3 regions of the Streptomyces sp. NBC_01176 genome follow, and region 2 is predicted to be linked to each of the others. Evidence: riboswitches for the same ligand, from Rfam matches in the RefSeq annotation. Region 2 holds a riboswitch; each other region holds the start of a gene.

Region 1 (4,243 bases), 1.3 Mb from region 2:
GGCAAGGTCGAGGTCAGCGAGATCGCCCGGATCGAGCGTGCCTCGGTCTCCGGGAGCCGCCCGGTGCTCTCCGTGCGGACCCTGGGCGGTTCGGCCGAGGAACTCGCGGCCGACCACGTCATCGCGGCGACGGGCTATCGCGTCGACCTCGCCGCGATGGACTTCCTGGGACCCGCGTTGCGGACGGAGCTGACGGTGAGCCGCGGTACTCCGAAGCTCGGTGCCGGATACCGGTCCTCGGTGCCCGGGCTGTACTTCACGGGGTTGCCGGCCGCGGCCTCGTACGGGCCCGTGATGCGGTTCGTGTGCGGGACGGAGTTCGCCTCGCCGCGATTGGCCAAGCACCTGGCGGCGGCTCACGGTTGAGGTGAGGCACGGCGCTCGCGCGTAGGGCGGCGGGGGTGGTGGCGGGGGGCCACGGCCCCCGCGTCGTCAGGAAGTACCCGAAAGCCCGCAGTCCGTAACCGGCCGGTCCGCGGCGGGTGTTGGAGCCCGTGCCGCGGCGCTTCCGGGCGCCCGGCGCGGCGGATCGGACGGTGTGACGCCGTCCGTCACGCGTGGCCCGTGCGGTGAACGGCGTTGCTGACGGGATACCGGACGTCGTCCGGTTCACGCCGGGCCGATGAGTCACCGGATCCGTATTCTTCGGATCATGGCCGCTCCGACTGCATATTCACTCATCGCCACTGACCTGGACGGAACGCTGCTCCGCGGCGACGACACACTCTCCGAGCGGACCCGGGCCGCGTTGGCGAGGGCGGTGGGGGCGGGCGCCCGGCATCTGGTCGTGACGGGGCGCCCGGCGCCGCGCGTGCGCCCGCTCCTCGCCGAACTCGGCGGCGCGGGACTGGCGGTGTGCGGGCAGGGGGCGCAGCTCTACGACGCGGGCGAGGACCGTCTGCTGTGGTCGGTGACCCTGGACAGGGAACTCGCGGAGACGGCGCTCGGAAAGATCGAGGCGGAGGTCGGGCTGCTCTACGCGGCGGTGGACCAGGACGGCGTGGACGGACTGACACTCATCGAGCCCGGCTATGTGATGCCGCACCCGACGCTTCCCGCGGTACGGGTCGGACGCCGTGACGACCTCTGGACGGAGCCGATCAGCAAGGTGCTGCTGCGCCACCCGCTGCTGTCCGACGACGAGTTGGCCGCGGCGGCCAGGGGGGTGGTGGGTTCTCTGGCCACCGTCACCATGTCGGGGCCCGGCACGGTCGAACTCCAGCCATGCGGGGTGACCAAGGCGACGGGGCTGGCTCTCGCCGCCGCCCATCTCGGGCTGGCCTCCGAAGCCACCGTCGCCTTCGGCGACATGCCCAACGACATCCCCATGTTCGACTGGGCCGCCCACGGGGTCGCCATGGCCAACGCCCACCCAGAGCTCAAGGCGGTGGCCGACGAGGTGACGCTGTCGAACGAGGACGACGGGATCGCGGTGGTGCTGGAGCGGCTGTTCCCGCTCTCCACTCCGTAGCCCCGGTTTCCCGTGGGCCGGTTCCCCGTGACCCCGGTTTCCCGAGGCCTCGGATTCCCGTGGCCCGGTTCCCCGTGGTTCCGGCTTCCCGGGGCGCCGGATGTCCGGTCCGGCGCCCCGGGCACGTGGCGTCCCTCAGTAGGCGCCGTTGACGTTGTCGATGGAGCCGTACTTGGCCGCGGCGTAGTTGCAGGCGGCGGTGATGTTCGCGACCGGGTCGTAGGAGTCCCACGACGTGCCGGGCACGTGGTAGGCCTTGAACGTCGGGTCGATGACCTGGAGCAGGCCCTTGGAGGGGATACCGGCGGCGGCGTTGGAGTCCCAGTTGTTGATGGCCTTGGGGTTTCCGGAGGACTCCCGCATGACGTTGCGGTAGATGCCGTTGTAGGTGCCCGGGATTCCGTTCTTGGCCATGACGTCCAGCGACTGCTTGATCCAGCCGTCGAGGTCGTTCGTGTACGTCTTCACGGCGGCCGTGGTCTTGGCGGCCGTGGTCTTGACCGTCGTGGTCTTGGCGACCGCTGCCGTGGCCTTTGTCGTCTTTGCGGTGTTCTGGACGGTTTTTGTCCCGACCGTCAGGGTGAGGCCCGGACGGAGCGCCGACGGGTTGGGGCCGATGACCGCGCTGTTGGCCTCGTACAGCTTCTTCCAGCCGCCGCTGGAGGGGTACTTCCGCGCGATCTTGGCCAGGGTGTCGCCCGTGACCACCTTGTACGTGACGAGCTTGACGTCGGAGGCGCCCGTGGCGGCCTGTGCGCAGGTGGCGCCCAGGAGCGGAAGGGCGAGTACCGCCGCGCCCGTGCTCGCAGCGAGAATGCCGCGGACGAGGGTGCTGCGGGTCTTCGGGTGGCAGTGTCTACCTGCTGCGGCCATGACGTGTTCCTCTCCGGCGCCTGCGAGGTGAGCTGTCGGGTTCGGGCGGGAGCTGCCCGGCCGCACAGTGAGTGCGACTTCACCCCTAGCCGTTCCGGACTTCGGATCGGCGGCTTACCTGGGTCCCCCGCTCCTGCCGTGCGTGTGTGGTCGGGTGTGGGTTTCCGGTCGGCGGCAGGATTGGGCGGTCCGTCCGGAGTGACGTGAAGGTATGCGAGAGCACATGTCCGGAACAAGCCTTGATGTCGCGGTGTAGATCGTTTTCACCTGGACATAAGGGCAGATGAATTGCCCGATTAATCCGGAATGCTTCGCTCAACTTGGCTTCTGCAAACGGGTAGTCGCTGGACGGTGCTGTGGAGTGGATCACCTGCCGGCGTGACTCAACTCACTCGACGCGGCAGGAATAAAGCGGCAATGAAGGCAAGTCGGGCATATAAGGCACAGATAAGAGGCTGCTGAGCCCCCGGTCGGAGCCGGGCGCGCCGCTCGTACGGACGGGTCCGAGCCGGGGTCGGCGTGGAGGAGCCGGTACTCGCCGGGCCTCAAGTGGTGTCCGAGAAGCCGGTGTTCAGGGAGTTCGTGCCATTTCCTGGCGGGGGGAGGGTCGAACTCAGGCCCCATGTATGGCCTGTTGATCCCGGCCACCGCTTCCACTCCGACGCTGCCGAGTCCCGCGACCGTCTCCTGGCCGCCCGTGGAAGCGGGCGGGCGTCCCCGCCGGGGTGCGTCAGGAATTCAGCGGTCCGCGCTCTGCTCCGCGGGGTCGCCGATGACGTCGCCGAGGCCCTGGCCCGCCGTGCGCGGAATTCTCCGCTCCCACGTCCGATGGAAGACCACCTCGTCGCCGTCCTTGCAGACCAGCTCGCTGGAGGTGATGAAGTCCCGTGTGTCGCAGGTGACTTCGGAGCGGACCTCGATCCTCGCGTCCCAGGCGGGTTCCGGGCGGTGCAGACGGATCGACCAGGAGAAGTGGGCGCGGGCGCTCAGGGGGTCGGCTTCCTGGACGGAGTACGTCTCCAGCGCGTCCTCCGTGTGCTCGAGGCCGTCCGGGTGGACGCGGGTCCCGCAGTGGCGCGGGACGACTTCTAGACGCCACTCGTCCTTCGCCACGTCGCGTACGACCAGGCGTTCGGGGCGGGGTTCGTCGAGGGTGGCGGCGGAGGCCACCCCGAGCGGTACGGAGTGCTCCGGCTCCGCGAAGGTGATCGCGGGGTCCGACTCCCGTGCCCGCACCGGGAGTTCGAGGAAACTGCCCGACGGATCCAGGGTGAATCCGGCCTCCGAGCCCGGCTCGGGCCACCTCCACGGCCAGTACGCGGAGGAGAGGGAGAGGCGGATGCGATGGCCCGGCGGGACGGCGTAGCCGATGGCGTCGAGGTCGAGACGCACGTCCTCCGAGGTGCCCGGTGCTCGGGGGACGGCCGGATCGCCGCCGTCGCGCGCCGACACGTTCAGGGCACCCCGAGTGACCAGGGTCGAGGTGCCGTCGGGGGCCACGTCGCAGACCCGGGCGATCACCTGGCCCCGGGCCGAGTGGAAGGTCAGACGCAGGCGCACGCTCGGCCGGCCCAGGATCCAGGTCTCTCCCGGCACCTCGAACTCGAAGCAGGCGGATCTCGCGTCCTCCTCCCGCTGGTCCGGCGGCAGGTCCGCGTCGCCTCCGGTGGGGCGGAAGCGACCCGCGTCCACGCCGGTGTGCTGAGGGGAGCGCACGAGCACCGGCGCACCCCGGAGCGCGTACGCGATGGGGGTGACCAAGGGGGAGGGCCAGGCGCCGTCGCCGACCCAGCGGCCGGGCAGGGAGGCGTACGTCGTCGCCGGTGGGTGCGCGTCCATGACGTAGCAGCGCAGAAGGGGCTCGGACATCACTGTGCCGCTGTCCGTGCTGGCTGCGGA
Region 2 (4,243 bases):
GATCGGCAACGGCACGTACGCGCTCCTCACCCACCCCGGGCAGCGGGAGCGGCTGCAGACCTCGCTCGCCGCCGGGGAGAGGGGCCTGCTGGAGACGGGTGTCGAGGAACTCCTGCGCTACGACGGCCCGGTGGAGCTGGCCACGTGGCGGTTCGCCACCGAGGCGGTCCGCATCGGCGGACAGGACATCGCGCCCGGCGACCCCGTGCTCGTCGTCCTCGCGGCCGCGGACCGTGACCCCGCCCGGTTCGGCCGGCCCGACACGCTCGACCTCTCCCGCCGTGACAACCAACACCTCGGCTACGGCCACGGCATCCACTACTGCCTCGGCGCGCCGCTCGCCCGGCTGGAGGGACAGACCGCGCTGGCCACCCTCCTCACCCGGCTGCCCGACCTCCAACTCGCGGTCGATTCGGCTGATTTGCGATGGCGTGGCGGACTCATTATGCGCGGATTGCGCACGCTTCCGGTGGAGTTCACACCTGGTCGGTAGTCATGCGGCAGTCGTACGGTGTGCGCGAGGTGGCTGTCGCGGCGCCCCGTAGTGGTGGCCGCAGAGTATGAAGGTCCGGTCGCCAAAAGGTGATGCTCCCTCAACTCTGTGATCTTCACGTGATCTGCGCTGCACCTACTTGTGACAAGTGATCGGGTGCGGATACGTTCACCCATCAACGCGGCTCATCGGCCGCGTAGTCACCTGCTGTCACGTGAAAGGCTCTCGCATGCTCTCCGGGAACGGCCGCCATCGTCGCCCCCGTCAGGCCCCGGCCCTCATCGTCGCGGCAGGAGTGACCGGATCGGCCATCGCCATCCCGCTGCTCGGTGCCGCCAGCGCGAACGCGGCCGACGGCACCACGTGGGACCGGGTCGCCGAGTGCGAGAGCGGCGGGCAGTGGAGCGCCGACGACGGCAACGGGTACTACGGCGGACTGCAGTTGACCCAGGAGAACTGGCAGCGGTACGGCGGCCGCATGTACGCCCCGAGCGCCGACGAGGCCAGCCGGTCGCAGCAGATAGCCATCGCCGAGAAGGTCCTGGCCGACCAGGGTCTCGCCGCCTGGCCGACCTGCGGCCCGCTCTCCGGGCTCAGCAAGAACTCGGGCGAGGTCTCGGTCGACACCGGCGTGGCCGACGACTCGTCCAGTTCATCCGATTCATCCACTTCGTCCGATGGATCCGGCTCCCTGGGGGATTCGCTGGGGATCGGCGCCTCCTCGTCCGACTCCTCCCGTTCCGACTCTTCCTCCACCGATTCGTCCTCGACCGATTCGTCATCGGACGGGACCGGGAACAGCACGAAATCGGACACGCCCTCGGACGAGGAGTCCGGCAGCGCCCGGGAGACGGACAGTGCGGGCGCGAGGTCGGCGAAGGGTGGCGAATCGGGCAACTCGGGCCAGGACGGGGACGCTTCGACGGCCTCCGAGGGGTCGACGACCGGTGCCGGGCGCCACCGCGGTGGCAGTGCCGCCGAGAACTCCACCGACGCCACGGCGGACGACCGCGGCGACGACTCCTCCGGCCGGCACGCCTCGCGCGACTCCGGCGCCGCCCGCGGCGTCGTCGACGGCTCGTACGTCGTCCGCACCGGAGACAGCCTCTCGACCATCGCCGACACCCTTGACCTCGAAGGCGGATGGACCGGGCTCTACGCCGCGAACGCGAAGACGGTCGGCGTCGACCCGGACCTCATTCTCCCCGGTCAGAGCCTTGCAGTTGATGCCGAATCGGGCGAAAAGTAGCGGGAGTTCACGTCACGGTTCGCTGGGTAATGTCCGGTTTGGCGCAAGTGAGAGATGGATCTCAAAGGCCCTGATCGTCTTTGAAATTCGGTCGATCGACTGCTTACGGTCATCACCGCTCGCCACAGCGGGCCCCGACGGTCGCAACGCCGAATCCTGCCAGCGGCCGTACGGGAACAGTCGACGCGTCAAGCGCCGTAGGCAGGAGCGGGGGACCCAAGGTAAGCGCCGCGCCCGGTAGTTGACCGGGAGCGGCTTGGGGTGAAGACGTGCGCCGAGAGCGCACGGCCGGGCACTCACCCGCCCGAACCCGACAGCTCACCTCGCAGGCGTCGGTGAGGGGATCACTCGATGCTGTTTTCCAGCAAGGGCAAGCACCGCCGTCCGTCCAAGGCCACTCGTGTCGCCACGCTCGCCGGTGTCACCGGCGTCGCCATCGCCGCTCCGCTGATGGCGGCAGGCAACGCCTCCGCCGCCACCGCTTCCGAGTGGGACTCCGTCGCCCAGTGCGAGTCCGGCGGCAACTGGTCGATCAACACCGGCAACGGTTACTACGGCGGCCTGCAGTTCTCGGCCTCCACCTGGGCCGCGTACGGCGGCACCGCCTACGCCTCCACCGCCGACAAGGCCTCGAAGTCCCAGCAGATCACCATCGGCGAGAAGGTCCTCGCCGCGCAGGGCAAGGGCGCCTGGCCGACCTGCGGCACGGGCCTGTCCGGCGCCGCGTACACCGGTGGCACGACCGCCCCCGCCAAGCCGTCCACCTCCGGCGGCACCCAGAGCAGCGAGACCCGGTCGACGGACACCGCGGCCTCCCGTTCCTCCGAGCGCCCGGCGGCCCAGAAGAAGACCGTCTCCACCCCGACCGGCAAGAAGGTCAAGAAGGGCGACGGCGAGTACAAGGTCGTCAAGGGCGACACCCTCAGCTCGATCGCCGAGAAGAAGAAGGTCAAGGGCGGCTGGCAGCAGCTGTTCAAGCTGAACAAGGACATCGTCGACGACGCGGACTTCATCTACCCGGGTCAGCAGCTCCACCTCAGCTGAGACGACGGTCCCCCGGACGAGGGGCCTCTCGGATGACAGGCCCCTCGGCTGGCAGGCCTCCCGTAGGAAGGGTCTCCACGCCGGAGACCCGATAAGGGTCCACCCCCGTCCCCACGGGCTCCCCGCTCCGGTGCGTCTTCCCCCGTACGCACCGGAGCGGGGCTTTTTGTTTCGAAGGGGAACAATATTTACCCTCAGTTCTGCTCAAGGGGTGGTCGAGCGGCTGGCCGATCGCTCCGGGCCGGTTAGGCTCATCCCGCGGAGCCGAACGCGGCACCGTGCAGTGCGGGCCCCGCGGGCCCGCGTACCCGCGTCACATCCCAGAAGGAGATGCTCGTGCCGTCCATCGACGTCGTCGTAGCCCGGGAAATCCTGGACTCCCGAGGCAACCCCACGGTCGAGGTCGAGGTCGGCCTCGACGACGGCAGCACGGGTCGTGCCGCCGTCCCGTCCGGCGCCTCCACGGGTGCCTTCGAGGCCATCGAGCTCCGTGACGGTGACCCCAACCGTTACCAGGGCAAGGGTGTCGAGAAGGCCGTCCTCGCCGTCATCGAGCAGATCGGCCCGGAGCTCGTCGGCTACGACGCCACCGAGCAGCGTCTGATCGACCAGGCCATGTTCGACCTGGACGCCACCGACAACAAGGGCTCGCTGGGCGCCAACGCCATCCTCGGTGTGTCGCTGGCCGTCGCGCACGCCGCCTCCGAGGCGTCCGACCTCCCGCTCTTCCGCTACCTGGGCGGCCCGAACGCGCACCTGCTGCCTGTTCCGATGATGAACATCCTGAACGGCGGCTCGCACGCCGACTCGAACGTGGACATCCAGGAGTTCATGATCGCCCCCATCGGCGCGGAGTCCTTCTCCGAGGCGCTGCGCTGGGGCGCCGAGGTCTACCACACCCTCAAGTCCGTCCTGAAGTCCAAGGGCCTGTCCACCGGCCTCGGCGACGAGGGCGGCTTCGCCCCGAACCTGGAGTCGAACCGCGCCGCGCTCGACCTCATCCTCGAGGCCATCAAGCAGGCCGGTTACGTCCCCGGTGAGCAGATCGCGCTCGCGCTCGACGTCGCCGCGTCCGAGTTCTACAAGGACGGCAAGTACGAGTTCGAGGGCAAGTCCCGCTCGGCCGCCGAGATGACGGAGTACTACGAGGAGCTCGTGGCGGCGTACCCGCTCGTCTCCATCGAGGACCCGCTGTACGAGGACGACTGGGCCGGCTGGAACGTCATCACCCAGAAGCTGGGCGACAAGGTCCAGATCGTCGGCGACGACCTCTTCGTCACCAACCCCGAGCGCCTCGCCCGCGGCATCGAGGAGGGCTCCGCGAACGCCCTGCTCGTCAAGGTGAACCAGATCGGCTCGCTGACCGAGACCCTGGACGCCGTCGAGATGGCCCAGCGCAACGGCTTCAAGTGCATGATGTCCCACCGCTCCGGCGAGACCGAGGACGTCACCATCGC
Region 3 (4,243 bases), 1.5 Mb from region 2:
AGCAGCCAGGCCGCCACCGAGATCCACAGCAGTACCTGCCCGAGCGTCCTGAGCCAGGCGAAGCCGACGGCGTCCGCGACCGTCAGGGCCGCCGCCGCCGTCATGGCCATCGGGAACACGGTCGCCCAGCGCCGCACGTCGTACCGCGGGCGCCGCCACAGCAGCTCCGCGACGGCCAGCACGGCGTACCAGGCGAGCGCCACCATGATCAGCGCCTGGGTCACCCAGCGCATCACGCCGTTGTCGTCGTAGTTCCACAGATAGGTGTCCGCCTGGTAGGCGAGGACCAGCTTCGACGCGGCCAGCGCCGCGATCGCGAGCGCGCCGCCCGCGATCCAGTGGTCGCCGCCCCCCGTGGCCGTCTCCAGGAAGTCGAAGCACGTCAGCGCCACCACGTACAGCACCAGGAACCCCAGCCAGAACAGCACCAGCGCGGCGTACGCGAGCCAGTCCGCGCGCGCGGCCTCGGCGAGCGACGCGGCGAGCACCGCGAGGGCCTGTGTGGCCACGCACCCGAGGAACACGCTTCCGGGCATCCGGAGCCGCAGGTTTCGGAGGAGCAGGTAGAGCAGCCCCGGCCACAGCACCGCGGCGAGCGCGAGCAGCACCTCGGCGGCCCCGGGCCACCCCAGGTCGGTCAGCCGGGTGCCGATGACGGCGGTCGCGGCGACCCCGGTGAGCGCGCTCGGCGTGCCGGCCTCCTCCCACCACCGCTCCCGCTCCCGCGTCAGGCGGACCGTGAAGTCCACGGCGAACCCGAGCCAGGCGACGGCCGCCAGGACCAGCGCGATCCGGGACAGGATCTCGTCACCGGTCTCGTACAACCCGACCGAGAGGATGCCGGTGGCCAGGACGACGGCCGCGGCGGCGGGCGGGCTCTCCGCCCACCAGGTGCGGAGTCGGACCCACGGGCTGCGGGGCGGCGAGGTGGCTGACATGGCCCCGATGCTAGGGATCTGCGAGCGGGTTGCCCGGGGGGCGCGCGCGTGCTTCACGAATGCGGGGTCGGCCGGACGGGCGCGCGGGTCCGGGGACGCGGGGGTACGAGTGCGCGGGCGTACGGCGGTACCGGCCTGCCGTGATGCGGGCGCCGCACGGGATGGCGGGTGAGGGCGAGAGGGGTCGCCGACCAGGCGGGAGGGGGAGACTCCGGCGCACGGGTCCGGGGGCGCGGGTGGCGCCGGCACGTGTGCGGCACGCGCGCGTGGAGCCCGGGAGACCTCACGCGCGCGTGCCCCGCGCCGGGGCTCACGCCGGGCGCACCACGCTGTGGATGATCGACTGGCCCGCGTAGAAGATCGACTCCTCACGGACGTACGCACCCGGCTTGGGGGCGTGGATCATCATCCCGTTGCCGATGTAGAGGCCCACGTGGCTGATGTCGTCGTAGAAGAAGACCAGGTCTCCGGGCTCGATGGCGGAGAGGGAGACCGTGGTGCCGGCGTTCACCTGGTCGTAGGTGGTCCGCGGGAGGGTGACGCCGGCGGCCTTCCAGACGGCCTGGGTGAGACCGGAGCAGTCGTACGAGCCGGGCCCGGTCGCGCCCCACACGTACGGCTTGCCGATCTGGGCGCGGGCGAAGGCGATGGCCCTGCCGGCCTTGGCGGCGTACGAGGAGTCGGTCGCCGGGGTCCCGGAAGTCCCCGTGGTTGCCGACGGCGTGCCCGGCTGCCGGGCCGTCTCCCGGGCCTTCTGCTCCGCCGCGGCCCGCTCGGCCGCCAGCTCGGCCGCCTCGCGGTCGGCCGCTTCCCGCTTCTTCTTCGCGATCGCGGCGAGCCGCGCCTTCTCGTCGGCGGTCAGCTTCGAGAGCAGGTCGCGCGCCGCGGCGAGCTTGCCCTGGACGTCCGCCTTGGAGGTCTTGAGCGCGTCCTGCGACGTGGTGAGCGTCCGCAGGCTCCGGGAGGCCTCGCCGCGCTTCTTCGAGGTGGCGGCCTGCTCGGTGGCGTAGTCGTCGACGGCCGCCTTCTGGCGGGTGGTCAGACGGTCCATCAACTGGGTCTGGTCGAAGTAGTCCTGCGGATTGTCGGCCAGCAGAAGACTCGCGCTGCCGGGCGCGGACGCCCCGGTGCGGTACTGCGCCGCGGCGAACGAACCCAGCTCCTCGCGCGCGGTGTTGAGCTTCTCGGTGCGCCGGGCCACGTCGTCGAGGAGGGCGTCGACCCGCTTGCGCTGCTTGGCGGTCTTCTCCCTGGTCGCGTTGTACTTCTCGGTGGCCGTCTCGGCCTGGTGGTAGAGGTCGTCGACCTTCTTCTCGACCTCTTCGAGGGTCGGCCGGGGCTCGGCCGGGGGTGCGGCGTTGGCCGTCTGCGAGAGCAGGGCCACGGAGGTCAGGGCGGCCGTGGCGAGGGCCGGGGTCCGTATGCCCGTCCTGCGCGGGCCGGGAGGACTCCACTTGCGGTGCGACGCCAAGAGAGGCGACTCCTTCCGTCATCCGCCTACCGGGTTAGCTGTCGGGTTCGGGCGGGTACTTCCGGAAGGTTTGCCCTACGGTCCTTGCCCCAGGGGCGGTTGGACCGATTCACCCCAAAGTCGGTTGGGTCCCCGGCTCCGGTCGCCGCACGGGCGCGCCGGACTCGGCGGAGGCCGCCCGGCCCGGCGACGTTCGCCGGTGCTGTCGAGCGGTCTGCCCGGCACGCTAGCCAACGCGTAAGTGTTCTGTGAAGTTTGATGTGCGATATGCCCGATACATTTTCGTGACCTGAACCGCCGGGGCGCCCGGAGTGGCCGACCGTAGTGGGGCGATGCCGGAAGGTGAGGGCGCATCGGTGCGGGAGGGGCGGCCCGCTTTCAGGGGCGCTCCGGCCCGGACTCCGCGGGCACCCCGGCCCGGACTCCGCGGGCACCCCGGCCCGGACTCCGCGGGCACCCCGGCCCGGACTCCGCGGTGGATCCAGCCCGGACTCCGTGGGAAATCCGGCCCAGTTTCCCGGGTGGCGGCGGGTTGTCAGTGCGGCCGCCTAGACTCGGAGAGCGATGAGCAGCCTCTTTGATGACAGCTTCCTGGCGGACCTCAGGCCTTCCGGGGCCCATGAGGAAGAACCGCCGCCGCCCGAGGACGAGGCGGCGGAGCCGCTTCCGGACGACCTGTTCGGCGGCCGCTTCGACGCGCCCCCGGACCGCGACGCGTACTACCGCGACGGCGCGCACAGGCCCGCCGTCGACCCGGCGGCCCTGCTGGACGGGCTGAACGAGAACCAGCGCGCGGCCGTGGTGCACTCCGGCTCCCCGCTGCTCATCGTGGCCGGCGCCGGCTCCGGCAAGACCCGGGTGCTCACGCACCGGATCGCGCACCTGCTGGGCGAGCGCCATGTCCACCCCGGCCAGATCCTCGCGATCACCTTCACGAACAAGGCCGCGGGCGAGATGAAGGAGCGCGTCGAGCAGCTCGTGGGCCCGCGCGCCAACGCCATGTGGGTGATGACCTTCCACAGCGCGTGCGTGCGCATCCTGCGCCGCGAGTCGAAGCGACTCGGCTTCACGTCCTCCTTCTCGATCTACGACGCCGCCGACAGCAAGCGCCTGATGGCCCTGGTCTGCCGTGACCTGGACCTCGACCCGAAGCGCTTCCCGCCGAAGTCGTTCAGCGCCAAGATCTCCAACCTGAAGAACGAGCTGATCGACGAGGAGGACTTCGCCGGCCAGGCGGCGGACGGCTTCGAGAAGACCCTCGCCCAGGCCTACGCGATGTACCAGTCGCGGCTGCGCGAGGCCAACGCGCTCGACTTCGACGACCTGATCATGACGACGGTCAACCTGCTCCGTGCCTTCCCGGACGTCGCCGAGCACTACCGCCGCCGCTTCCGCCACGTCCTGGTCGACGAGTACCAGGACACGAACCACGCGCAGTACGCCCTGGTCAGGGAGCTCGTGGGGCCGGCGAGCGGCGACCGTCCCGAGGACGTGCCGCCGGCCGAGGGCGACCTCGGGCCCGCCGAGCTGTGCGTCGTGGGCGACGCCGACCAGTCGATCTACGCCTTCCGCGGTGCGACCATCCGCAACATCCTCCAGTTCGAGGAGGACTACCCGGACGCGACGACGATCCTCCTGGAGCAGAACTACCGCTCCACCCAGACGATCCTCAGCGCGGCCAACGCGGTCATCGAGCGCAACGAGTCGCGCCGCCCCAAGAACCTGTGGACCAACGCGGGCGCGGGGTCGAACATCACGGGCTACGTCGCCGACACCGAGCACGACGAGGCACAGTTCGTCGCCGACGAGATAGACCGTCTCACCGACGCGGGCG

The links. Region 2 has a riboswitch for cyclic di-AMP ahead of OG199_RS24800 (transglycosylase family protein). Riboswitches for the same ligand answer to the same signal wherever they lie in the genome.
Region 1: another riboswitch for cyclic di-AMP. It lies ahead of OG199_RS18880 (transglycosylase SLT domain-containing protein); the one in region 2 lies ahead of OG199_RS24800 (transglycosylase family protein).
Region 3: another riboswitch for cyclic di-AMP. It lies ahead of OG199_RS17955 (NlpC/P60 family protein); the one in region 2 lies ahead of OG199_RS24800 (transglycosylase family protein).

What each region holds. Positions count from the first base shown of each region.
Region 1 is NZ_CP108600.1:4,402,429-4,406,671, reverse strand. It holds gene OG199_RS18890 (FAD-dependent oxidoreductase) at 1-366, shown strand, start outside; gene OG199_RS18885 (HAD family hydrolase) at 653-1,471, shown strand; gene OG199_RS18880 (transglycosylase SLT domain-containing protein) at 1,607-2,344, opposite strand; cyclic di-AMP (ydaO/yuaA leader) riboswitch at 2,349-2,507, opposite strand; gene OG199_RS18875 (CocE/NonD family hydrolase) at 3,083-4,243, opposite strand, start outside.
Region 2 is NZ_CP108600.1:5,737,772-5,742,014, forward strand. It holds gene OG199_RS24790 (cytochrome P450) at 1-493, shown strand, start outside; gene OG199_RS24795 (transglycosylase family protein) at 723-1,742, shown strand; cyclic di-AMP (ydaO/yuaA leader) riboswitch at 1,926-2,089, shown strand; gene OG199_RS24800 (transglycosylase family protein) at 2,094-2,786, shown strand; gene eno (phosphopyruvate hydratase) at 3,117-4,243, shown strand, end outside.
Region 3 is NZ_CP108600.1:4,203,949-4,208,191, reverse strand. It holds gene OG199_RS17960 (hypothetical protein) at 1-938, opposite strand, end outside; gene OG199_RS17955 (NlpC/P60 family protein) at 1,249-2,409, opposite strand; cyclic di-AMP (ydaO/yuaA leader) riboswitch at 2,417-2,589, opposite strand; gene pcrA (DNA helicase PcrA) at 2,974-4,243, shown strand, end outside.